3 regions of the Hydrogenophaga sp. BPS33 genome follow, and region 1 is predicted to be linked to each of the others. Evidence: predicted binding sites of a transcription regulator. Region 1 holds the regulator's gene; each other region holds the start of a gene.
What was found. The regulator FNR, encoded in region 1, switches genes on or off when oxygen is low (the NO sensors DNR and NnrR bind a similar motif). The targets are predictions, from matches to a motif close to TTGATNNNNATCAA.

Region 1 (7,832 bases):
AGTGGTTCTGGATCTTCTTCTACGGCCTGGCCACCTACGGCAACGCCGGCTTCCTGCGCGAGCAGGTGTGCAAGTACATGTGCCCCTACGCGCGCTTCCAGAGCGCGATGTTCGACCGCGACACCATGATCGTCACCTACGACGAGCAACGCGGCGAGCCGCGCGGCGCGCGCTCGAAGAAGGCCGACCCCACGGCGCTGGGCCTGGGTGCCTGCGTGGATTGCACGCTGTGCGTGCAGGTGTGCCCGACCGGCATTGACATCCGCAACGGCCTGCAATACGAATGCATCGGCTGCGCTGCCTGCATTGACGTGTGCGACACCGTGATGGACAAGGTGGGCTACCCGCGCGGGCTGATCCGCTTCTCCACGCAGAACGGCATTGAGCAAGGCTGGGGCACGCGCCAGATGCTGCGCCGGGCGTTGCGCCCCCGCGTGCTGGTCTACACGGCCATTCTGGGTGTCATCACGATCGCGGTGGGCCTGAGCCTGTTCCTGCGCACGCCGCTCAAGGTCGACGTGATACGCGACCGGGGGGCGCTCGCGCGCATGGTGGAAGAGGGCCGGATCGAGAACGTGTTCCGCCTGCAGATCATGAACGCCACCGAATTGCCGCAGCGCTATGCCATCCAGGTCTCGGGCCTGCCCGGCATCGCGCTGGACACGCCGGCCGAGGTCGAGGTGCTGTCGACCGAAGTGCGCGCCGTGGCCGTGCGCGTGCAGATCCCGCCGGACGCGGCCAGCAGCGGATCGCATCCGATCCGCTTCGACATCCGCGCCACAGGCGACGAGGGCATCCACGTGTCCGAAAAGGCCGTGTTCCTCGTGCCGCGTTGAACTTGTTTTCCGTCTTTGAAGGAGCTCGCGTGAACCCATCGTCCTCTCCCACCGTCCAGATACCGAGCGTGGCTTGGTGGCGCGTGCCGCAAATGTGGCTGGTGGTAGGTGGCCCGCTGATCGTGGTGCTGGCCAGTCTCGTCATGGTCTACATTGCCGTGACCCATGCCGACCCGGTGCTCGACAAAACCGCTTTCGAGCGCGACCGCGCGGCGGCTTCCGTGCTGCAAGGCCAGGCGCGTGACGAAGCCCTGATCCAGCTGCAGCCCGCCCACCAGGCGCGCAACCACGCGGCCTCGCCCGTCGTGCCGCAGGAGCGATGAAATGAACGTGCGCCAATGGATGGGCATCGCCTGGCCCACCTTCCTCACTGCCGCATTGCTGGAGATGCTGGTGTTCGCGATGGTCGACCCGGGCGACCTGCACTGGCTCGGCGGCCAGCCGCTCGAAGGCTCGCGCCAGATGGTCTACACCGTGGCGTTCTTCGTGTTCTGGGCGGTGACGGCGCTCTCGGGCGCGCTCAGCGTGTGGCTGGCGCGAGACTGAAATGGAGAAGGGACGCGATCCGCCGCCGGGCCGCCCCAAGGCGGATCAGCCCCCTTGGGGGGGGCAGCGACCCGCGAAGCGACATCATCCACAGGGCTGCGGGTTCACGATGCGGCGCAGGCCGTCCGTGTCCTTGATGCGCACGTAGCGCTGCTTGACGTCAATGATGCCGTCGTCGACGAACTTCGAGAACGTTCGACTGACCGTCTCCAGCTTCATGCCCAGGTAGCTGCCGATCTCCTCGCGCGTCATGCGCAGCACCAGCTCCGACTGCGAGAACCCCCGCGCGTGCAGCCGTTGCACCAGGTTCAGCAGGAATGCCGCCAGCCGCTCTTCTGCGCGCATGCTGCCCAGCAGCAGCATCACGCCGTGGTCGCGCACGATCTCGCGGCTCATGATCTTGTGCACGTGGTGCTGCAGCGTGGTGAATTCGCGTGAAAGCTCTTCCACCTGGTCGAACGGCATGATGCAGACCTCGGCATCCTCCAGCGCCACCGCGTTGCACGAGTGGTGGTCGTTCACGATGCCGTCCAAGCCGATGATCTCGCCCGTCATCTGGAAGCCGGTCACCTGGTCGCGGCCATCGGCGGTGGTGACGCATGTCTTGAAAAACCCTGAACGCACCGCGTAGAGCGACGTGAACTTGTCGCCCACGTTGAAGAGCGCGGCGCCGCGCGGGATGCGGCGGCGCTTGGAGACGATGGCGTCGAGCTTGTCCATTTCCCCCGGGTTGAGTCCCATGGGCAGGCACAGCTCCCGCAGGTTGCAACTCGAGCAGGCGACTTTGATGCTTTGGGCGTCCATAGGGCGAAGCATACCCCCGTAAGCATTGGGGGCGAAATGCGATCTGGGCACTTGTTGACCGAGATCAAGGGGCGGCAGCCCAGTCTGCCGCACAGTGAGGGCCTTGATGGAGATTTCATTTTGAGCCACGCCATTTCCGAGGAGCTGTTGCGCCGGTTCGACGTTCCCGGCCCGCGCTACACCTCGTACCCCACCGCCGACCGGTTTGTCGAGGCGTTCACCGAGAGCGACTACGTCCAGGCGCTGGAGCAGCGCCGGGCCGGTTCGATGGCGCTGCCGCTGTCGCTCTACGTGCACATTCCGTTTTGCGAGTCGGTCTGCTACTACTGCGCCTGCAACAAGGTCATCACCAAACACCATTCGCGCGCGACCGAGTACCTGCGCTACCTGGCGCGTGAAGTGGAGCTGCAGGTGGCGCACATCGGCAAAGGCCAGAACGTCTCGCAACTTCACCTGGGCGGAGGCACCCCCACCTTCCTGTCAGACGCCGAACTCGGCGACCTCATGACCATGCTGCGGCGTCACTTCACGCTGGTGCCGGGCGGCGAGTACTCGGTGGAGGTGGACCCGCGCACGGTCACGGAAGAACGTCTCGAGACCCTGGCGCGCCTGGGCTTCAACCGCCTGAGCTTTGGCGTGCAGGACTTCGACCCGGCCGTGCAGAAAGCTGTGCACCGGGTGCAGCCGGCCGAGCAGGTGTTCGCGCTGGTGGCGGCCGCGCGGCGCATCGGCTTCGAGTCGGTGAACGTGGACCTGATCTACGGCCTGCCGCTGCAAACGCCGGAGTCCTTCGCGCGCACGCTGGCGCAGGTGAACACGCTGCGGCCCGACCGCATCGCGCTCTACGGGTATGCCCACTTGCCCGCGCGCTTCAAGCCGCAGCGGCGCATTTCCGCCGTGGAGCTGCCCAGCCCGAGCGACAAGCTCGGCATGCTGGCCCTCTCGCTCGACGCGCTGATGGACGCGGGCTACGTCTATGTGGGCATGGACCATTTCGCCTTGCCCAACGATGCGTTGGCCGTGGCCAAACGCCAAGGCCGCCTGCACCGCAACTTCCAGGGCTACAGCACCCAGCCCGACTGCGACCTGATCGCGCTGGGTGTCTCTGCCATCGGCCGCATCGGCGCCACCTACAGCCAGAACGCCAAGACGCTGGACGAATACCGCGACCTGCTCGACCAGGGCCGCCTGCCCGTGGTGCGCGGCCTGGCCCTCACGCGCGACGACCTGCTGCGGCGCGCGGTCATCATGGCCTTGATGTGCCAGGGCGAGGTGCAGTTCGAGTCGATCGAACTCGGGCATCTGATCGATTTCAAGCGCTATTTCGCTCGCGAGATGGACGCCCTGAAAACGCTGGCCGACGAGGGCCTGATCCGCCTGGACGACGCGAGCGTGCAGGTGACCGAGACCGGCTGGTTCCTGGTGCGCGCCATTGCCATGGTGTTCGACCGCCACTTGCAGGCAGATCGTGACCGGGCGCGTTTCTCCCGCATCATCTGACCCGCGCGAACGCGTCCGAGCATGCAAACCTCGATGGCGATCACCGCGTTGTTCATGGGCCTGGTGGGCGGCCCGCATTGCGTGGCCATGTGCGGTGCCGCGTGCGCGGGCGTGGGCCGAGCGGCGGGGGCGCGCAGCACGCAAGCCTTGCTGAGTTTCCAGCTCAGCCGCATCGCCGGCTACGCGCTGTTCGGCGCCTTTGCCGCGGGCTCGGTGCAGGGGCTGGCGTGGCTGGGCACGAACACCGCGGTGCTGCGTCCGGTGTGGACCATGTTCCATGTGGGGGCGCTGCTGCTGGGCATGGCGTTGCTGTGGCGTGCGCGCCAGCCCGCCTGGATCGAGAACCTGGGGCAGGCCGTGTGGCGCAAGGCCAGGCCCACGATGGCCGCGCTGGGGCCGCGCGCGCCGTTCGTGCTGGGCCTGGGGTGGGCGCTCATGCCCTGCGGCCTGTTGTACTCCGCCTTGCTGGTGGCGTCGTTGACGGCCCACGCGTTCGAGGGCGCGGCCGTCATGGCACTGTTCGCGCTCGGCACCTCGGTGTCGCTGCTGGCCGGGCCGTGGTTGCTGCTGCGCTTGCGTGGCGCGCGCTCCGGTGGCTGGGGTATCCGGCTCGCCGGATTGGCGTTGATGGCGACCTCGGGCTGGGCACTCTGGATGGGCGTCGCGCATCCATCCGGTTTGTGGTGCGCTTAGCCTGACGTGCGTTCAGGCAGGGTCGCCAACACCAGACCCAACAGCGCGATGCCGAACGCGACACCCTGCATGCCTGTGAGCCGTTCGCCCATGAACAACACCCCGATCGCTGCGGCGCTGATCGGCAGCATTACCGTGAAAACGCCCGCCTGCGAAGCCGGCACCGCCTTGAGACCCGTCATCCAGAGCCATACCGTCCACACGCTCGCGGCCAGCGCGTAGAACACCAGCAAGGCCCAGACGGGCAGGGCGACCGTGGAGAAATCGAACGACCAGGCGGCCCACAGGCCCAAGGGCGTCACCAGGGCGAATCCCCAGAGATTGATGATGGCCGAGATCCGCTTGGGTCCCAGGCCTTCGGTGAGCAGTTTCCCGATCACCACATAGGACGCTTCGCACACGACCGCCGCGAACACGAGCAGATTGCCCAGCAAGGCCTTATCCATGCCGAACGGCCCCGCCCGGTCGACCGCCGCGCCAGCGTCCACCTTCTGCAGCGAGAAGAGTCCGATGCCGATGGCCGCGCAGGCAATGCCGGCCGCGCTTCGCCACCCCAGGCGTTCGCGCAGGAACACCCAGCTCAGCGCGGCGACCACCGCGGGGATGGACGACATCACCACACCTGCCGCCACGGCGGTGGTCATGCTCACGCCGAACAGCATGCAAACGGAAAACAGGAAGTTGCCCAGGAACGATTCCAGAAACAACAGCACACGTGTGCGGCGCGACAGGGACGGCTCGTGCGCCGGCTTGCGCAGCCAGTTCCACATCGCCACGCCGCCGATGCCAAAGCGCAGCCAGGCGAGCAGGAACACCGGAAACACCAGCACCAGCGGTTTGGACAGTGCGACGTAGCTGCCGACCAGCGACATGCTCAAGGCCAGGCTGGCGTAGGCCCATCCACGGTTCGGGGAAGTCATGGCGATGTCATGGGAGTGCACTGAACTGGAGCGCATGATGCCCCAAGTGCTGTGTCATTTTTCAGAATGAGAGATTTTCTTTTCTCAATGTGAAATTACAGAATGTTGCGGCGCAAGAAATTTTCTCAATGTAAGAAAACGATTTTTGCATTGAGATATTTGTCGAAAATATCCTTTAAAAACAATGAGAAATTTTTTCTCTTATATAAGACATAAGAGCTTCTCATGGTCTTCTATAAGACTTAAAGTCTGTCCAACGGCATCGCCATTGCATGCAAGCTTGCCGGGCTGTTTCATCAACCTCAAGGAGTCTTCAAATGCCCCAATCCCTCACCGAGCAACTGAGCCGTCAGCAGCAGATCGATGCCCTGGAAAAAGACTGGGCGACCAACCCCCGGTGGAAAGGTGTGAAGCGTGGCTACAGCGCGGCCGACGTGGTGCGCCTGCGCGGCAGCATGCAAATCGAGCACACGCTGGCCAAGCGTGGCGCCGAAAAGCTGTGGGACAAGGTCAACGGCGGTGCCAAGAAGGGCTATGTGAACGCCTTCGGCGCGATCTCCGCCGGCCAGGCGATGCAACAGGCCAAGGCTGGCCTGGAAGCGGTGTACCTGTCGGGCTGGCAAGTGGCCGCCGATGGCAACACGTCTGAAACCATGTACCCGGACCAGTCGCTCTACGCCTACGACTCGGTCCCCACCATGGTCCGCCGCATCAACAACACCTTCAAGCGCGCCGACGAAATCCAATGGGGCCGTGGCATCGAGCCGGGCAGCGCTGAATTCATCGACTACTTCCTCCCCATCGTGGCCGACGCGGAAGCCGGTTTCGGCGGCGTGTTGAACGCCTTCGAACTGATGAAGAACATGATCGCCGCTGGCGCGGCAGGCGTGCACTTCGAAGACCAACTGGCCGCTGTGAAGAAGTGCGGCCACATGGGTGGCAAGGTGCTCGTGCCGACGCAAGAGGCCTGCGAAAAGCTGATCGCTGCCCGTTTTGCGGCCGACGTGATGGGCGTGTCCACCATCGTGCTGGCCCGCACCGATGCGGAAGCCGCCAACCTGATCACCAGCGACCACGACGCCAACGACAAGCCTTTCCTGACCGGTGAGCGCACGCAAGAAGGCTTCTACCGCGTGAAGAACGGCCTGGAGCAGGCCATCAGCCGCGGCGTTGCCTACGCGCCATATGCCGACCTAGTGTGGTGCGAAACCGGCGTGCCCGACATCGGCTTCGCCCGCGAGTTCGCCCAGGCGGTGCAGGCCGCGTGCCCGGGCAAGCTGCTGTCTTACAACTGCTCGCCGTCGTTCAACTGGAAGAAGAACCTCAACGACAAGCAGATCGCGTCGTTCCAGGAAGACCTGGCCGCGTTGGGCTACAAGTACCAGTTCATCACGCTGGCCGGCATCCACATCAACTGGTTCAACACCTTCCAGTTCGCCCATGCCTACGCACGCGGCGAAGGCATGAAGCACTACACGGAAATGGTGCAGGAACCCGAATTCGCCGCACGCGACAAGGGCTACACCTTCGTGTCGCACCAGCAGGAAGTGGGCGCGGGTTACTTCGACGACGTGACCACGGTGATCCAGGGTGGCTCGTCCAGCGTGAAGGCGCTGACGGGGTCGACCGAGGAAGAGCAGTTCCACTGAGCTGAATCCGCCTCACAGAGGAGACAGGGCCACCCTTCGGGGTGGCTTTTTTTTAGGGGGCATACTGAATAGGTATTTCGAGCCTCGGCAGGTCACGATTTACTGAAAGACACCCAGAGAGAGATGAGAGCTACAACTAGAGCCATCAGAGTTAGCCATTCCATGCGGCTCTGCGCTTTGACGCTCTCCCGCACGCTGACAATATTTGCCAATTGCGCAAAATGATCCCTTGTCAGACCCTCTTCCGAAATTGTGCGTGACGCTAGATATTTTGTGTGTTCGCAGAGAAGCTCAGCTAGTGGCTTTGATTTCTTCTCGTCCCACAAGGATGTTGCGGAAAATTTGGAGCACTGGAAGCTATATAGGCTCTTATCCTCAGTACGCATTTTTAGTTCCGATGCGATCAGAGGAGTGCCGATTGACATGTCAAAGAAACGCTGAATCTTCTCCAATGATTTAGCGCTGGTACGTTTGCGAACTTGATCTAGTTTAAGTGATGTTGTGCTTGTTTTTAGATTTTTTGACACTTCAACCAAAAACTCTATTGCAGCAAAATTGACCAGGATTTCATCAAGGTGCTCGTGGCAGAAATATGTGTATGCGTGAGGCTGATGGCCGCCCAAGTGTTTGATCTTATCTTCGGGGATTTTATCTGTATGCAGATTTGTGATTAAATGAAAGCGTTTGTCGTATTCCTTGCGATTTTCAACAATAAATTGCATGGCGGGGCAGTCTTCAAGAGTCCAAATGTTGAATGGAGTCGTTGCGCTAACGATAGAGCGCCAATCTCTAACGTGATCATTCTTCGAGTTGGGAAATAAGGACTGGTTTTTCGTTGTAATAAGTTCGGCTGTTATCACTCTTGAAATTGTGTTGGAGAAGTA
Region 2 (7,832 bases), 300 kb from region 1:
GCCGAACTGGGCACCGGCTTGGGAGTACGTGGCGATGCCGCTGGGATCGTCGTCGGCCGCGCCAGTGATGAGACCCGGCCCGAGCTTTCTCAAGCCGCGCTGCAATCTCCATGGGCCGATGGTTTTCATGTTTCGACTCAGCGCGGTGGTGGTGACCAGTCGGGCCGCTGCGAGCGGCGGGTGTCCACCAGCGAAACCGTGCCGAGCCTGTTGCCGCTGCTCACGGCTCGAGCACCGCGGCGCCCTGCACGCGGCCAGCCCGCAGGTCGTCCAGCGCCTCGTTGGCTCGCTCCAGGGGATACCGGCTGATCTCGACCTGCAATGGATGCTCCGCGGCGAATGCCAGAAACCCGATGGCGTCCGCACGCGTGAGGTTGGCCACCGACAGCAACTGGCGCTCCTCCCAGAGCCAAGCGTACGGGAAGCCAGGGATGTCGCTCATGTGGATGCCGCCGCACACGACGCGCCCACCCTTGCGCACCGAGCGCAAGGCGCCACGCGAAGGGTGTTCACGGCTCGGCCCAACGCCTCGACGATGCCGACGATCTCGTGGCCTGGAACCAGGGGCAGGCGCGGCACAGACAGTTCCGCGTCGACGATGTGCAGATCGGTTCGGCACACTGCGCAGGCCAGAACACGCAGACGGACTTCCGTCGGACCCGGTTGCGGAACCGGCCGCACCTGCAGGCGCAACGCCTGGCCGCATTGCGTCAGCACCATGGCGCGCATCATGGCTGCCTTCGCCGCGGTCAGGGTCTGGTCGCCAGGCCGATGGCGGCCTGGTGCTGACGATGCCGTGCCAATGCCACCAACTGTGCCGAGGTGGGGTGGTTCACGACTTCCCAACCGCTGATCCGGGGCAGCAGTGCCGGCCGATGTTTGTCGATGAAGTGGTGGAAATCGGCCTGCACCTTGTGAGCGCCGGTCAGCAGGATGGACTCCATGCTGGCCAAGGCATCGCAGACCTCGGCAAAGAACTCGTGCTCGCTGCGCACCTGGCTGCGGTGTTGGCGGGTGGGGTGGTCATGGGCCCGGTGGTGGCGCTCCTGCATGTGCTCGGCGTCGAATTCGATGACATGGGCGCTGTGGTGATCCATCCAGATCACGGCATGGCGGAAGGACATGGATTGCTCCGTTCGCGGGGTGGTGGGAGGTGTACGGCTGCACGACCGACCTTAAAGCTCGCGCTCCCTACGGGGTTTGACGTAACGCAAGTCCGACGGCACAGGGTGTTCGTGCACCTTGACGTTGCGCAAGCCTCAGCAAGCGCCAGCGGCGTAACCTGCCTCGCATCCCATCAAGGAGTTCTCCATGCAAGCCCTTCGCTCCATCCTGCTTCATATCGACAGTTCCGAACATTCGGCCGTTCGCACCGCCGTGGCCCGCCAATTGGCGGAAGATTTTGATGCCGAGGTCATTGCCCAGCCTTGCATGCTGACCTCCTTGACGCGCTATCCCTATGCGGTGGAAGGCGCGGCGGCTGCCGTGGAGCTGTTGCTGGCTCTTGACAAAGAAGGCCTGGACCGCGCGCATGCCACCTTCGTCAAGGCGGCGGCGGGTTCCCCACGGCTCCATTGGGCCGAGCCATTGGCGGACGGACCATGGGGCTTTGCGCAGCGGGCGCTTTACGCCGATCTGCTGATCCTGGGGCAGCGACACGAAGACGACCCTGCCGACGGTGAAGTGCCCGCCGACTTTTTACCCAGTGTGCTCGTGCAGAGCGGTCGCCCGGCACTCGTGCTGCCCTACGCGGGCCGCGTTGAAACCGTGGGCCGCACGGTGCTGGTGGCATGGAAGGAGACCCGGGAGGCTGCCCGTGCCGTCTCCGCCGCCATGCCGTGGTTGAAGCGCGCCGCTCAGGTGCATGTGGTGGCGCACGGGGAGGGCGTTGACGACGCCCTGCGATCGCTCGAGCGCTATCTGGGCGCGCAAAAGGTTCACGCCACCCTGCACGCGGGTGGGGCGGAGGAGCGCGACATGGGCAACGCCCTGTTGTCGAGGGCAGCGGATCTGGGCGCGGATCTGCTGGTGATGGGCAGCTACGGTCACAGCCGGGCGCGGGAGTGGGTTCTGGGCGGCGCGACGCGCACCATCCTGCAAACCATGACGCTGCCCGTGCTGATGGCGCACTGACGCGCGAGGGCCGATCCCGCCGTTACAGACGAGACATCGATCGTTCACCGAGCGATACGCAACGATTCTGTCCGTTGTCGCGGCGTTTCCAGACGGTGCCTAGCATCGGAGTCCTGCCTCTTGAACACACGACAGGAGTTCCCATGCACACCATCGCGCGCGCTTTGCCAGCGAAGAACCCCACCCCATTCGCGCCGCTGGCGCGCGGCTGCAGCAACGCAGCGCCGCCGCCCGCCCAGGCCCCCTTGGCGGCGGGCCGCCAGATATCGGAGATGCTGGGTCTGCTGGGGCAGCAGCTCGCCCCCCAGCGCCGTGTCGTTCACGCGGGAGACGTCATCTACCGTGTTGGCGAGCGGTTTGTCCACCTGTACATCCTGAATTCGGGCCTGTGCAAGATCGTCAACCTGGCGGCCGACGGGCGCGAGCAGTTGGTCAGCCTGAACTTCCGTGGCGACTGGCTCGGGTTCGACGGCATTGCAGACGGACACCATGGCTCGGACGCGATCGCCATGGACACGGGCGAGATCTGGGTGATTCCGTACCAGTCCTTGATGGAGGCGAGCGCGTCCTGCCCGGCGGTTTTGCACGCGATGCATGCCGCGATGAGTCTGGCCCTTGCCCGCGACCAGGGGGCATTGATGTCGATCTGCACACTGCCCGCCGTGGCACGCGTGGCCGACTTCCTGCTGTGTTGGGCGGGCTCGCTGGCCGAGCGCGGCATCCGCACCGACCAGATCACCCTGCGCATGACCCGCGCGGAGATCGGCAACCACCTGGGCATGACGCTGGAGTCGGTCAGCCGTGCACTGTCGCGCCTGGCGCGCGACCACGTCATCGGCTTCGCCACGCAGGGCCGCCGCGATGTCCAGATTCCGGATGTCAGCGCCTTGTCCGCCTTCGTGCAACGCCACCTCTCCCCGGTGCCCGTCGCGATGCAGTGAGCCGGCCTTCTCAGGCGCTTGAGAGGGCGCGCGCCATCGCGCGTGACAGTTCAGACCGGGTGTAGGGCTTGCGAAGCACCTCCCAGCGGATTTGGTCCCCATCGTCGGCAGCGACCGGATTCACGGGAAAGCCCGACATCAACAGCACGGCCAGGTGCGGAAACTGCTTTTGCGCCTCGGCGGCCAGAAGCGTTCCGCGCATGCCGGCGCCCAGCGCGATGTCGCTCAACAGCAGGCCAAAGGGCAGCGGTTCCGCTTTCATGATGGCCAGCGCCTGCCGGGCCGTCGCGGCGGTGACCACCTTGCACTGGAGGCTCTCCAGAAACAACTGAACGACCTTGCGCACTTCGGTATCGTCTTCGACCAGCATGACCCGAAGTCCCACAGGCAGCGCTTCGACCACCTCGTCCTCGCTGGCCACGGCAGGGGCCTCGCGCACGGCGGGAAGGTAGATCGTGACGGTGGTGCCACGGCCCGGGCTGCTGTCGATCGTGATCGCTCCCCGGGACTGGTGGACGAAGCCATAGACGGTGCTCAGACCCAGCCCCGTACCACGACCGGCCTCCTTGGTGGTGAAAAATGGCTCGAAGGCGCGTTCCTTGACGCTCTCCGCCATGCCGGTGCCCGTGTCTGAAAGCGAAATCGCCACATAGCTGCCGCCGGACGTCGTGCCTTGCCCCTCCCGAAGTGTCAACGGCAATCCGTTGCACATGTCGACATGGAAGCGCAGCGTGCCTCCCTCCGGCATGGCATCGCGCGCGTTCAAGGCGATGTTCAGCAAGGCCGACTCCAGCTGCACGGGATCCGCCAGCACGGACGCGACACCGTGTGCCGCGTCGACCTCGATGCGGATGCGCTGGTCGAACGTGCGCAACAGCATGCCCGTGAGCGACTGCAGGAGGGCATGGGTGTCGACGGCGGTGGGTTGCAGCACCTGGCGGCGGGAAAACGCCAGCAGCTTGCCGGTGAGTTCGGCGCCCCGGCGGGTGGCTCTGGTGGCTGCGCCGACCAGTTGCCGGGCATGGCCGTTGTCAGCGAGCGTCGGCGACTCCTCCAGAACTTGCAGATTGCCCTGGATGACGGTGAGCAGGTTGTTGAAGTCGTGCGCGATGCCGCCCGTGAGTTGACCTACGCTCTCCATCCGTTGCGAGTGGCTGAGCGCTTCCTCCGACTGCACGCGCTGCAGGCTGGTGGCCAGCAGGCTGGAGAGTGATTCCAGGAACCGCAGTTCCTCAACGCCAAAACGATCCACTTCCTTGGAGCGCACAGACAGCATGCCGATCACGCGCCCTCGGTCGGACAGCGGCGCCGCCAGCGCGCTCGCCAGCCCACTGTCGAGGTACAGCGGCGGCACGATGAAACGGGTTTCATGGCGGTAGTCCGGGATGACCAACAGCTCCGCACGGGATGCCGTGTATCCCAGGGGCGTGTCGGGGGTGTTTGCCATGCGGGTGCCGATGTGTTCTCCCGGCAGCAGCCCCACGCCGCTGACCAGGGCGAACTCCTGCCCTTCGCCATCGAGCAGCCAGACCGCGGCCACCTCGACCTGAAGCGCCGTGGTGATGATGCTGGGAACGTGTTCCAGCATCACCTGCAGGTCTCGCGTATCCACGGCGAGGCGCCCCAACTGAGCCAGATGCTCACTGTAGCGAGCGCGTTGCAAGGCCTGCTGAACGCGAGGATAGGCTCCGATGTCGCGGATCGCCGCGACCACGAAAGGTAGGCCATGGCTTTGCAGCGGACTCAGCGCGATCTCCACCATGACCTCGGTGCCGTCCTTGCGCTGAGCCGTCAGGTCCATGCGGCGGCCCATCGGCCGTGGTGTGGGGGCCTGTCCGTAGACCTTGCGGTAGGAAGCGTGTCGCGAACGGATCTTCTGCGGCACGAGCGCGTCCACAGGCAAACCTACCAGTTCATCGACGGTGTAGCCCAGCAGCGTCGCTGCCGCGGCGTTGGCCATGGCAATCAGGCCTGCGCTGTCGACCACCAGCAAGGAATCGGGGTAAGCCTGGAAGATCGTCCTGAAGACGTCGTCCGTGTCGTCGCCCGGTGGCGGCGGTTGCGTGTCAGCGTCAGCCATGGGCGACGGGAGGCACCAGGATGTACCCGGCACCGCGCACGGACTTGATGATCTCGGTGCCACCCTGCTGCGCCTGCAGCTTTCTTCGCAGCCGTCCCACCTGCACGTCAATCGTGCGGTCGAACGGCGCTGCCTCCCGGCCTCGGGTGTGTTCCAGCAGGAAGTCGCGCGACAACACGCGCCCCGGGTGTTGGGCGAAGGCGCTGAGCAACTCGAACTCGCCGCTGGTGAGCGCCACATCGGTGCCCTGTGGGTTGCGCAGGCTGCGGGCTTGCACGTCCAGGCGCCAGCCGGCGAATTGCAGCGAGGAACCCGCGGGCGGGGTGAGCGGATGAGCGAGCAGCCGCCGCAGCACGGCCTTGATGCGTGCCACCAGCTCGCGCAAGTCAAACGGTTTGGTCACGTAGTCGTCGGCACCCACTTCCAGGCCCACGACCTTGTCGACCGCATCGCCGCGGCCCGTGACGATGATGAGGCCGATCTGCCAGCGGCCCCGAAGGCGCCGCGCGATGGAAAAGCCGTCCTCGCCGGGCAGGCCCAGGTCTAGCAACACCAGATCGGCGGGATCGTGCTCCATGAGCCGAATCAGGGCATCCCCGTCATGAACCTGCGACACGCGAAATCCGTGGCTCGGCAGGTAATTGGCCAAGAGCTGTGTGATGTCGACTTCATCGTCGAGCACCGCGATATGAGGGGCTGATTTCATGCGAGGTACACACAAAAAATTGCGCCAATCCGACCGTGAACACCAAATCGGCCGAAAGCGTAGCACGGCCAGCTTTCGCCAGGCTTGCTTTTTGCGTCGCAGGGGTTACTCCCTCGCTGCGGGGGCCGCAGCAGGGCAGTCCTTCATGTCCAGGACCATGCGGACGGTGCCCGGATCGCTCCCATCGCCAGGATCGGCCCGCAAGCCCATGGCGCGAGCCAGACTGAGCATGCGGGTGTTCTCGTGCAATACGAACCCAACCAGGCGACATGTGCCCCGGTGCCTTGCGTGTTCGATGAGCCGCTCGAAGAGGAGGGTACCCAGGCCGCGGCCTTTGAGGTCGGAGCGCACGATGATGGCGAACTCCGCCTCCACGCCGTCCGGATCGCTCAGGGCGCGCGCCACGCCCAGTGTCTGAGGCGAGCCTTGTTCGTCAGCGGCCTCGGCCACGAAGGCCATCTCGCGGTCGTAATCGATCTGAGTGAGGCGCGCGAGCTCGCTGCGCGGGAGGTCGTGGCGCGAATAGAAGATGCGCAGGCGCACGTCTTCCGGGGCAAGGGATTCGAGAAAGCGCCGGTGCTGCATCTCGTCCTCTGGCCGGATCGGGCGAATCAGCAGCTTTCGCCCGTCCCAGAGGCATTCGCGCACCCACTGTGTCGGATAGGGCAGGATGGCAAAGCGCGAGGCACCCGACACGGGTGCCAGGGACAGCCGCACCCGCGCGTCAAGCGCCAGCGCGCCGTCTTCGTCCAGCCACAGCGGATTGATGTCCAGCTCCGCCATCGCCGGCAGATCGGCCTGCATCCGGGAGACGGCCACCAGCACGTCGCACAGGGCGTCGAGTTGCGCAGGCGGGCGGTCGCGGTACCCTGCCAGCAGTTTGGCCACGCGGGTGCGCGAGACCAGTTCTCGCGCCAATGCCCGGTTCAGCGGTGGCAGGGCCATGGCCGTGTCGTCGATGACCTCCACCGCCGTGCCGCCCTGGCCGAAGAGCAGCACAGGACCGAACACGGGGTCCACGCTGGCGCCGACGATCAATTCGTGTGCGTGGGGGCGCCGCACCATGGTCTGCAGCGTGAATCCGTCGATGCGCGCCTGCGGCCGGGCGGCGTGCACCGCCTGCAGCATCGCGTTGACCGCGTCGGTCAAGGCGACGTCGCTGTCCAGCCCGAGCCGCACACCGCCGACATCCGATTTGTGCGTGATGTCGGGCGAGAGGATCTTGAGCGTCACGGGGTAACCCAGGCGATGGGCCGCCTCCACCGCCGCCTGCGGCGTGGCTGCCACTGTCGCCGAGGTCACGGTGGCGATGCCGTATGCCGCCAGCAATGCCCGGACGTCCTGCTCGTCCAGCCATTCGCGCCCCTGGGCCATGGCCGCGTCCAGGCTGGCTTGTACCGCCGCCAGGTCGGGTGTGACCGTGGGGCCCGCGCTGGGCATTTCCATCAACGTGGCCTGATTGCGCCGGTAAGTCTGCAACATCGCGAAAGCGCGCACCGCTTCTTCGGGCGTGGCGTAGTCGGCCACGCCAGCCTCCTGGAAACGCCGGCGGGCTTGGGCCACCGCGTCCTCGCCGAGCCAGGCGCTCATCACCCGATCGGTGTTCGCGCGCACCAGCGGAAGACAGGCGCGCGCGATGTCCTCGCTGCGCACGATGGCGGTAGGTGCATGCAGGAACAGCACGGCGCCGGCCGACTCGTCGGCCAACAGCGCAGAGAGGGTCTGCGTGTAGCGTTCGATGGGAGCGTCCCCGATGATGTCGATGGGATTGGCACGCGACCAATGGGCGGGCAACACGGCATCAAGCTGTGCCATCAGGGCTGCGCCGGGTTCGCTGAGCACGACACCCTGGTGGGCCGCCGCATCGGCCGCCATGACACCGGCCCCGCCGCCATTCGTCATGATGCTGAGCGTGGCGCACGAATTGCCACGAAACCGCGAGAGGGTTTCCGCGGCGATGAACAGCTCCTGC
Region 3 (7,832 bases), 200 kb from region 1:
CCACGTTGCCGGAGATGGCCGTGACGCTGGGCGCCCTGCGACTGGGGGCACTGGACATGGCCATCGGCAACCTGCTGGGCAGCAACCTGTTCAACGTCGCCATTCTGGCGGTGGACGATGCCTTCTATGTTCGCGGTCCGCTGCTGGCCGATGCCTCGGCCGTGCACGCGGGCACGGCGGTGACGGCCTTGGTGATGACAGGCCTGGTCATCATCGGCCTGGTGATGCGCCCGCAAGGTCGCGCCCTGCGTGTGCTCAGTTGGGTGAGCGTGGGACTGGTGGCGGCGTACGCGGTGAACGCGGCGTTGGTCTACCTGAGCGTGTCATGAAGCGGCGAGCGGGGGACGGAAGCGGCCACCCGTGTGCCGGCGGCGTTGCGGCTCAAGTCGCGGCTACCGCACGCCGCTGCGATGGGCGTCGCCTGAAGAACTTGTGCAGTTCGCTCACCCACAGCACGGCGCTGGCCATGCACAGGCACAGCAGCCATTGCCCTGCCGACAGAGGCGTGGTGCTGAAAGCCAGGTTCAGCACCGGCCAGTGCACCACCAGGATCTGCAGCGTGGCGCCCAGCAACACGGCAGCCCAGAGCCAGCGATTGCTGAGCACGCCCACGAAGGCACTGGTGGTGTCCGAGCGCGCATTGAACGCATTGAAGAGCTGGGCCAGCACCAGCACGGTGAATGCCGCCGTTCGGGCCACGTCAAGACCGTGCTCGCCTTCGATCCAGCCACCGGGCAGCAACAGGTCCAACGTCAGCAGCGTGACCACCGCCATGGTGATGCCGGTGACGCCCACGGTGACCCACATGCGGGCATCGATCACGCGCTCGTTCGGCGGGCGGGGCGGGCGGGTCATGACGTCGTCGGCATGGGGGTCGACCCCCATCGCCAGCGCCGGGCCGGTGTCGGTGATCAGGTTGATCCACAGGATCTGTGTGGCAAACAGCGGCAACACCACCGCACCCGCGGCGTCCACCAACCCGAGCGAGCGCGCCAGCACAATGCCCAGGAACACGGTCAGCACCTCGCCCATGTTGGACGAGAGCAGGTAGCGCAGGAACTTGCGGATGTTGTCCAGGATGCCGCGGCCCTCGCGCACCGCCGCGATGATGGTGGCGAAGTTGTCGTCGGCCAGGATCATCTTGCTGGCTTCCTTGGTCACTTCGGTTCCCGTGACGCCCATGGCCACCCCGATGTCGGCCGACTTGAGGGCTGGCGCATCGTTCACGCCGTCACCGGTCATGGCCACCACATGCCCCTGTGCCTGCAGGGCGTCCACGATGCGCAGCTTGTGCGCCGGTGCCACCCGCGCGAACACCGAGGCGGTTCGCACCGCGTCGCCCAGGGCCGCGTCGTCGAGCCGGTCGATGTCGAGACCGGTGAGCCCGGTGGCACCGGCCTGGATGATGCCCAGGTCTTCGGCAATGCGCTCGGCCGTGCGCGGATGGTCGCCGGTGATCAAGATGATGCGAATGCCCGCCGCGCGCGCCGCCTCGATCGCCGGCGCCACCTCCGTGCGCGGCGGGTCGATGATGCCCACCGTGCCCAGGAACACCAGGTCTTGCTCCAGCGCCTCACCCGCCTGTGCATCCTCACCTGCCTCCAGCGGGCGATAGGCCACCGACAGCGTGCGCAGCGCGGCATGGGACAGCTGTTCGACATCGGCCAGCACCCGCGCCCTCGCGTCCGCGGTGAGCGGCACGGCGTCCATGCCGACGCGCGCGCGCGTGCAATGGTCGAGCAGCACGTCCGGCGCGCCCTTGCTGATCAACACCAGCTGGTCGGCGTGCGCGTGGTCGATCGCCACCACGGACATCATTTTTCGCTCGGAGGTGAAGGGCACCTCGGCGATGCGGTCGAAACGCTGCAGCCGCCGCTCGTGCGCGTCCAGCTTGCGCTCGGCCACGAGGAAGGCGGCCTCGGTGGGGTCGCCCTGGATGACCCAATTGCCATCGGCGTCCTGGCGCAGGTCGGCGTTGCCGGCCAGGCTGCCGCCGCTGAGCAGTGCCACCACTTCGCTGTGCAGCGCACCGGGCTGCAGTGTTTCGCCCTTGTGGTGCATCCGGCCTTCGGGCGCGTAGCCCACGCCATCCGCGCTGCTGCTGCCCGAGGCCGTCATGACCCGCTGGATGGTCATCTCGGAACGCGTCAGCGTGCCCGTCTTGTCGGTGCAGATGACGGACGCGGAACCCAGTGTCTCGACCGAGGACAGCTTCTTGACGATGGCCTTCTGTGCGGCCATGCGCTGCACACCCAGGGCCAGCACCAGAGAGAGGATGGCCGGCAGGCCCTCGGGCACGGCGGCCACGGCCAGCGACACGCCCAGCAGCAACACCGGCACGGCCTCGGTCCAGGTGCGGATGTCGGCGGTCCAGAGCTCCGTCAGGATCACGATGGTGGCAATCACCAGCACCGCCCCGCCCAGCACCCGCCCGATGTGGCGCACCTCTTTTTGCAGCGGTGTCGCTTCATCGGGTGTCGTGGCGAGCAAATGGGCGATCGCGCCCATTTCCGTCTGCATGCCAATGGCCGTGACCAGCGCGCGGCCATTGCCCCGAACCACTTCCGTGCCCTTGAACACCATGTTGTGGCGATCGGCCAGGGGATGCTCGCCACTCAGCTCGCCGGCCTGCTTCTGAACGGCTTCGCTCTCGCCGGTCAGCGACGCCTGCTGCACCAGCAGCGCATGGGCGTCGATCAGCCGGGCATCGGCGCCCACCCGGTCACCCTCGGCCAGCAACAGAATGTCGCCGCTGACCAGCTCCGTGCTCGGTATGCGCAGCACCGTGCCGCTGCGCAAGACGCCGGACGTGGCCGACGCCAGCCGCGCCAGCGCGGCGGCGGCGCGCTGGGACTTGGCCTCCTGCAGGAAGCCCAGCACCGCGTTGAGCGCCACGATCGAGAGGATCACGATGCCGTCGACCGGCAAGCCCCCTTCGGCCTCGACCCACCAGGCCACGAGCGTGACGCACGCGGCAATCAGCAGCAGGTAGACCAGCGGGTCGCGGAACTGGTCCAGGAAGTTCAGCCAGGCCGAGCGCGGCCGCTGAACGTCGAATGCATTGGGCCCATGCCGGGCGCGCCGTTGTTCGGCGTCGGCCGCAGCCAGCCCGCAGGTGCCGTCCACCGCTGCGAGGCTCAGCAGGTGCTCGACGTTCGATTGCGATGCCTGGGAAGAGGGGATGCCTGCGGACATGACGGGTCTGGTCACCGCGACAGCGCCGGCACCACGCGTGTGCCGGCCTGGCACGCCAGGATGGCGGATGCGTCCTCCAGCGCGCCGATGCCAGCCATGTCGCCGGTGCGGTTCACGAAATCGCAGGCGGCCTGCACCTTGGGGCCCATGGAGCCGGCGGCAAAGTCCAGGGCCGCCAGGTCTTGCGGCGTCACGTCACCCAGCGCGCGCTGGGCGGGAGCGCCCCAGTCGGTGAACACCGCGGGCACGTCGGTCAGCATGAGGAATGCGTCCGCCTTCAGCTCGGCGGCCAGCAAACCGCTTGCGTGGTCCTTGTCGATCACGGCTTCCACGCCGACAAAGCTGCCGTCAGGTCGCTGCGCCACGGGAATGCCGCCACCGCCCGCACAGATCACGGTCACCCCTTGATCCACCAGCAGGCGGATCACGTCGATCTCCAGAATGCGCACCGGCCGTGGCGACGCCACGACGCGGCGCCAGGCATCGCCATCGCGCGCGATGGCCCACCCGCGCTGCTCGGCCAGCCGCCGCGCATCGCCTTCGGTGTAGACGGGGCCCACGGGCTTGCGCGGCGTGCGAAAGGCCGCATCGCCGGGATCCACCTCGACCTGCGTCAGCAGTGTGGCAAATTGCGCCGGCCCTGCGTACGCGTTGTCCAGCTCCTGCTGCAACACGTAGCCGATCATGCCCTCGGTTTCGGCGCCGAGCACGTCCAGCGGAAACGCGCCCTTGCCAGCGGCCTCGCCCTGCAGCGCGAGCAAGCCCACCTGGGGGCCGTTGCCGTGGGTGATGACCAACTGGTGCCCCTCGCCCATGAGTTGCGCGAGCGCTTTCGCGGCGCGGCGGATGTTGTCACGCTGGGTCGACGCGCTCACGGGTTCGCCCCGTCGCAACAGCGCATTGCCGCCCAGAGCCACCACGACACGTGCCATGTCAGCCTCCGAGGGTCGCCACCAACACCGCCTTGATGGTGTGCATGCGGTTCTCGGCCTGGTCGAACACGATGGACGCGGGGCTCTCGAACACCTCGTCGGTGACCTCCATCGCGCTGATGCCGTGCAGCTTGTGAATCTGCGCACCCACCTCGGTCTCGGTGTTGTGAAAGGCGGGCAGGCAATGCATGAAGCGCACGCGCGGGTTGCCCGTCAGTTCCATCGTCTGCGCGTTGACCTGGTAAGGCAGCAGCAGCCGGATGCGCTCGGCCCAGACCGATTCGGGTTCGCCCATCGACACCCAGACATCGGTGTAAAGGAAGTCGCAATCCTTCACGCCAGCGGCCACGTCCTCGGTCAGAAGGATGCGAGCTCCGCTCTCCTGGGCCAGCGATAGCGCCTCATCGACGATGTCCTTGCTTGGCCACAGACTTTGCGGCCCGCACAGGCGCACATCCATGCCCATCTTGGCGGCTGCCGTCAGCAGCGTGGCCCCCATGTTGTTGCCCGTGTCGCCCAGGAAGCAGAAGGCCATGTCGCGCAGCGGTTTCTCGCTGTGTTCGCGCATGGTCAGAAAGTCGGCCAGGATCTGCGTCGGGTGGAACTGGTCGGTGAGCCCGTTGTAGACCGGCACGCCGGCCCATGTGGCCAGGGTCTCGACCACCGCCTGTCCAAAGCCGCGGTACTCGATCGCGTCGTACACGCGCCCCAGCACGCGCGCCGTGTCCTTGATCGACTCCTTGTGGCCGATGTGGCTGCCCGATGGACCCAGGTAGGTCACGGTGGCGCCCTGGTCGTGGGCCGCCACCTCGAAGCCGACGCGGGTGCGGGTGGAGTCCTTTTCGAAGATCAGCGCGATCTCCCTGCCGCGCAGCAGAGGTTGCTCCGTGCCCGTGGTTTTGGCGGTCTTCAGATCGGCCGCGAGCTTGAGCAGAAAGCCGATCTCGCCGGCAGAAAAATCGCGCAGCGTCAGAAAGCAGCGTTGGTGCAGGTTGAATGCCATGGTGTGTCTTTCGTGGGCCAGGTTCTGTCGAGGGGCGTGCGCAGCATCCCTTTCCATGTTGGACTTGACGTTGCCGTTGCACCTTGACAAGTATCAAGGACGCGCAAAGGACGGAAAATGAGACAGAGCTTTTGTGTCGCGTCATTCCATCGCGAGTGGAATGAACATGCGCGTGCCGTCGCGGTCGATCAGCAGCGCCAGTTGCAGCGGGCGTTCCCGCACGGCCCTGTCCACATCGTCGGTGGACAGGATGGGCTTGAGGTTGATTGCCAGCAGAACATCGCCCGCGCGCAACCCGGCTTGCGCACTGACGGCGCTGACCTCATCGACCCAGACGCCACTGGCCACGCCGAGCAGATTGCGCTCCTGATTCGACAGCGCTCGTAGCCGCCAACCCAGCTCTTGCGGCTCTTTGGCGGAAGTGGCCGCATCGGCGCTGTCCACCTCATCGAGATCCGTCGCTTCGTCAAGGCGCACCACCACTTCTTGCGACGTCCGTGCACGCCACACGGTCAGACGCATCCGATCGCCAGGAGATGCCACGCCCAGATGGCCGGTGAGCTCACTGGCGTGACCGAGCGTTTGACCATTGACAGCCGTGATGATGTCGCCCACTTTCAGCCCTGCTGTTTCGGCAGCGCTGCCCACGTCCACGCCCGCCACCAGCGCCCCGTGGGGCCGCTCCTGACCAAAGGCGCTGGCCAGCGTCAGGCTCAGGTTCTGCATCGTCACACCCAGGTAGCCGTGCGCCATGCGTCCGTGGGCAAGGATGTTGTCCTTGACGCGCAGCACCACATCGATGGGGACGGCGAACGAAAGACCTTCATAGCCGCCGGAGAGCGAGTAGATCTGCGCGAGCATGCCCATCACCGAGGCACTTGCGTCAAGCAGTGGTCCCCCGGAGTGGCCCGGGTTCACGGGAGCGTCGGTCTGAATCTGTGGCACGGCGGACAAACCAGGCAGTGAGCGTCGCATGGCACTCACAATACCGTGCGAGACGCTCTGTTCCAGGCCGAACGGCGCGCCGATGGCCACCACCGGGTCGCCAACTTGCAGTTGCGTTATCGCCCCCGCCCTCAGAACCGGCAAATCCCGGGCCCCGATGCGCAATACCGCCACATCCGTCACGCTGTCGCTGCCCACCACCTGGGCGCGAAATTCGCGGCGGTCGCTCATGCGCACCGTGATCCGTCGGGCACCCTGAATCACATGCGCGCTCGTGAGCACCAGTCCGTCGGCGCTGATGATGAAGCCCGATCCCTGGCCGTGAAAGGGCAGAGGGGTTTTGAAAAGCAGCGCAGGCGCTCCCGCATCGGACACAAGCTCAAGCGCTGATGGCGTGCGCACCCCTTCCACCACGATACCGACCACCGCAGGTCCCGCGTGTTTCACGATCGCGCGGTAGTTGGGTGTGAACCCCACCGACAAGGCCGGCGCAGCATCGACCAGATCGTTCGCCCGCACCGGGGAAGGGCCCACCACCAGCGCGCAGAGCAGCAACGCCGTTCCCCCGAGCGCAGCGCCCATCCACCGGGAAGCGTTCCCGCCAATGTGCGAAGCGGGCCATGTGCATTTCAAAACGTTCTCCGATACGAATGGAATCGAAGATACGTGTTCCTCCACGGCGTGCTTTGACATGGCTCAATGCATCGGGATGACAGGGGCCGCTGGCGCCAGTGAGGGAGATCTTGCGCTGTATCAATGTTCAACCCGATGGGGGAACTTACAGTGGCCAGCGACTTGCCGAGGGCGCTCGCCCGATGGGCGACTGGCCCGAACACGAACGGGGATCCAGAGGGGACAGCCATGCGCCAGACAATCCGTGTCATCACTTCCGAGCACGCTTCGCTCGCGACATTGCTGCGATCGGTGCTGGAGCTTCTGGAGCGGCACCGCGAGGCTGAATCGATGCCCGACTTCGATACGTTGCGCGCGACGCTCTTCTACCTGGATGACTTTCCCGAGAAGCAGCATCACCGCAGGGAATCGGAGATTTTCTTCCCCAAGCTTCGTGCGCGTGCGCCGCAGGAACGCGAGTTGCTCGACCAGCTCGACTATGAGCACGAGCACGGTGGTCGGAAGATTCGCGACGTCGAGCACGCCCTGCTGGCTTTCGAGATGCTGGGCACGCGGCGGCGCCGCGCATTCGAGGCCGCGATGAAGGCCTATGTCGACTTCTATCTCGAGCACATGCGTCTGGAGGAAGAGATGGTGTTGCCGCTGGCCGAGCGCGTATTGACGGAAGAGGACTGGGCCGACCTGGACGAAGCCTTCGGCAGCCATGGGCATTCTCCGGTGAACGTGGCGCTGGCTGAGGATTACGGCACGCTACTTTGGCGCATCGGTACCCCGGCGGCCACCGGAGACGCCGGCTCCGAGAAGCGGTAGTAGTGTTGGTTCAGATAGCGCGACACATCGGTGACGTCTTCCTCTGTCCAGTTCAGCGCAGCGTTTGCCTGCCACCGTTGCACCTCCCCACGCAAGCTGCCCCAGTCTTGGGCGAGCCGTTTGTCACGCCAGTGCATCTGGGCGGAGTGGCAGGCGATGCAATGCGTTTCGTAGAGCAGTTGGCCACGGTTCTGGGCCATCACGGCTGTGCAGAGCAAGCCACCTGTGGCCAGGAGTGCCACGACACGGTGGATTCGAAAATGCCGCACCCACAGATTCCTGTGAGCGGTCTCCCTGCGACGGGGAAAGAGAAT

Region 2: F9K07_RS15150 (universal stress protein) is a predicted target of FNR. The motif match lies at 1,201-1,214, and genes of this name have one in related genera.
Region 3: F9K07_RS15685 (hemerythrin domain-containing protein) is a predicted target of FNR. The motif match lies at 6,762-6,775, and genes of this name have one in related genera.

Annotation. Positions count from the first base shown of each region.
Region 1 is NZ_CP044549.1:3,590,122-3,597,953, reverse strand. Features, by position in the region: gene ccoG (cytochrome c oxidase accessory protein CcoG) at 1-836, shown strand, start outside; gene F9K07_RS16735 (nitrogen fixation protein FixH) at 866-1,159, shown strand; gene F9K07_RS16730 (hypothetical protein) at 1,161-1,382, shown strand; gene fnr (fumarate/nitrate reduction transcriptional regulator Fnr) at 1,467-2,186, opposite strand; gene hemN (oxygen-independent coproporphyrinogen III oxidase) at 2,307-3,686, shown strand; gene F9K07_RS16715 (sulfite exporter TauE/SafE family protein) at 3,708-4,379, shown strand; gene F9K07_RS16710 (DMT family transporter) at 4,376-5,299, opposite strand; gene aceA (isocitrate lyase) at 5,617-6,948, shown strand; gene F9K07_RS16700 (hypothetical protein) at 7,041-7,832, opposite strand, start outside.
Region 2 is NZ_CP044549.1:3,286,782-3,294,613, reverse strand. Features, by position in the region: partial or broken gene F9K07_RS15165 (divalent metal cation transporter) at 1-129, opposite strand, end outside; partial or broken gene F9K07_RS15160 (alcohol dehydrogenase catalytic domain-containing protein) at 221-729, opposite strand; gene F9K07_RS15155 (hypothetical protein) at 750-1,124, opposite strand; gene F9K07_RS15150 (universal stress protein) at 1,312-2,133, shown strand; gene F9K07_RS15145 (Crp/Fnr family transcriptional regulator) at 2,277-3,074, shown strand; gene F9K07_RS15140 (PAS domain S-box protein) at 3,085-5,154, opposite strand; gene F9K07_RS15135 (response regulator) at 5,147-5,860, opposite strand; gene F9K07_RS15130 (bifunctional acetate--CoA ligase family protein/GNAT family N-acetyltransferase) at 5,966-7,832, opposite strand, start outside.
Region 3 is NZ_CP044549.1:3,389,016-3,396,847, reverse strand. Features, by position in the region: gene F9K07_RS15710 (sodium:calcium antiporter) at 1-329, shown strand, start outside; gene F9K07_RS15705 (cation-translocating P-type ATPase) at 382-3,195, opposite strand; gene arcC (carbamate kinase) at 3,207-4,127, opposite strand; gene argF (ornithine carbamoyltransferase) at 4,129-5,130, opposite strand; gene F9K07_RS15690 (trypsin-like peptidase domain-containing protein) at 5,272-6,657, opposite strand; gene F9K07_RS15685 (hemerythrin domain-containing protein) at 6,937-7,518, shown strand.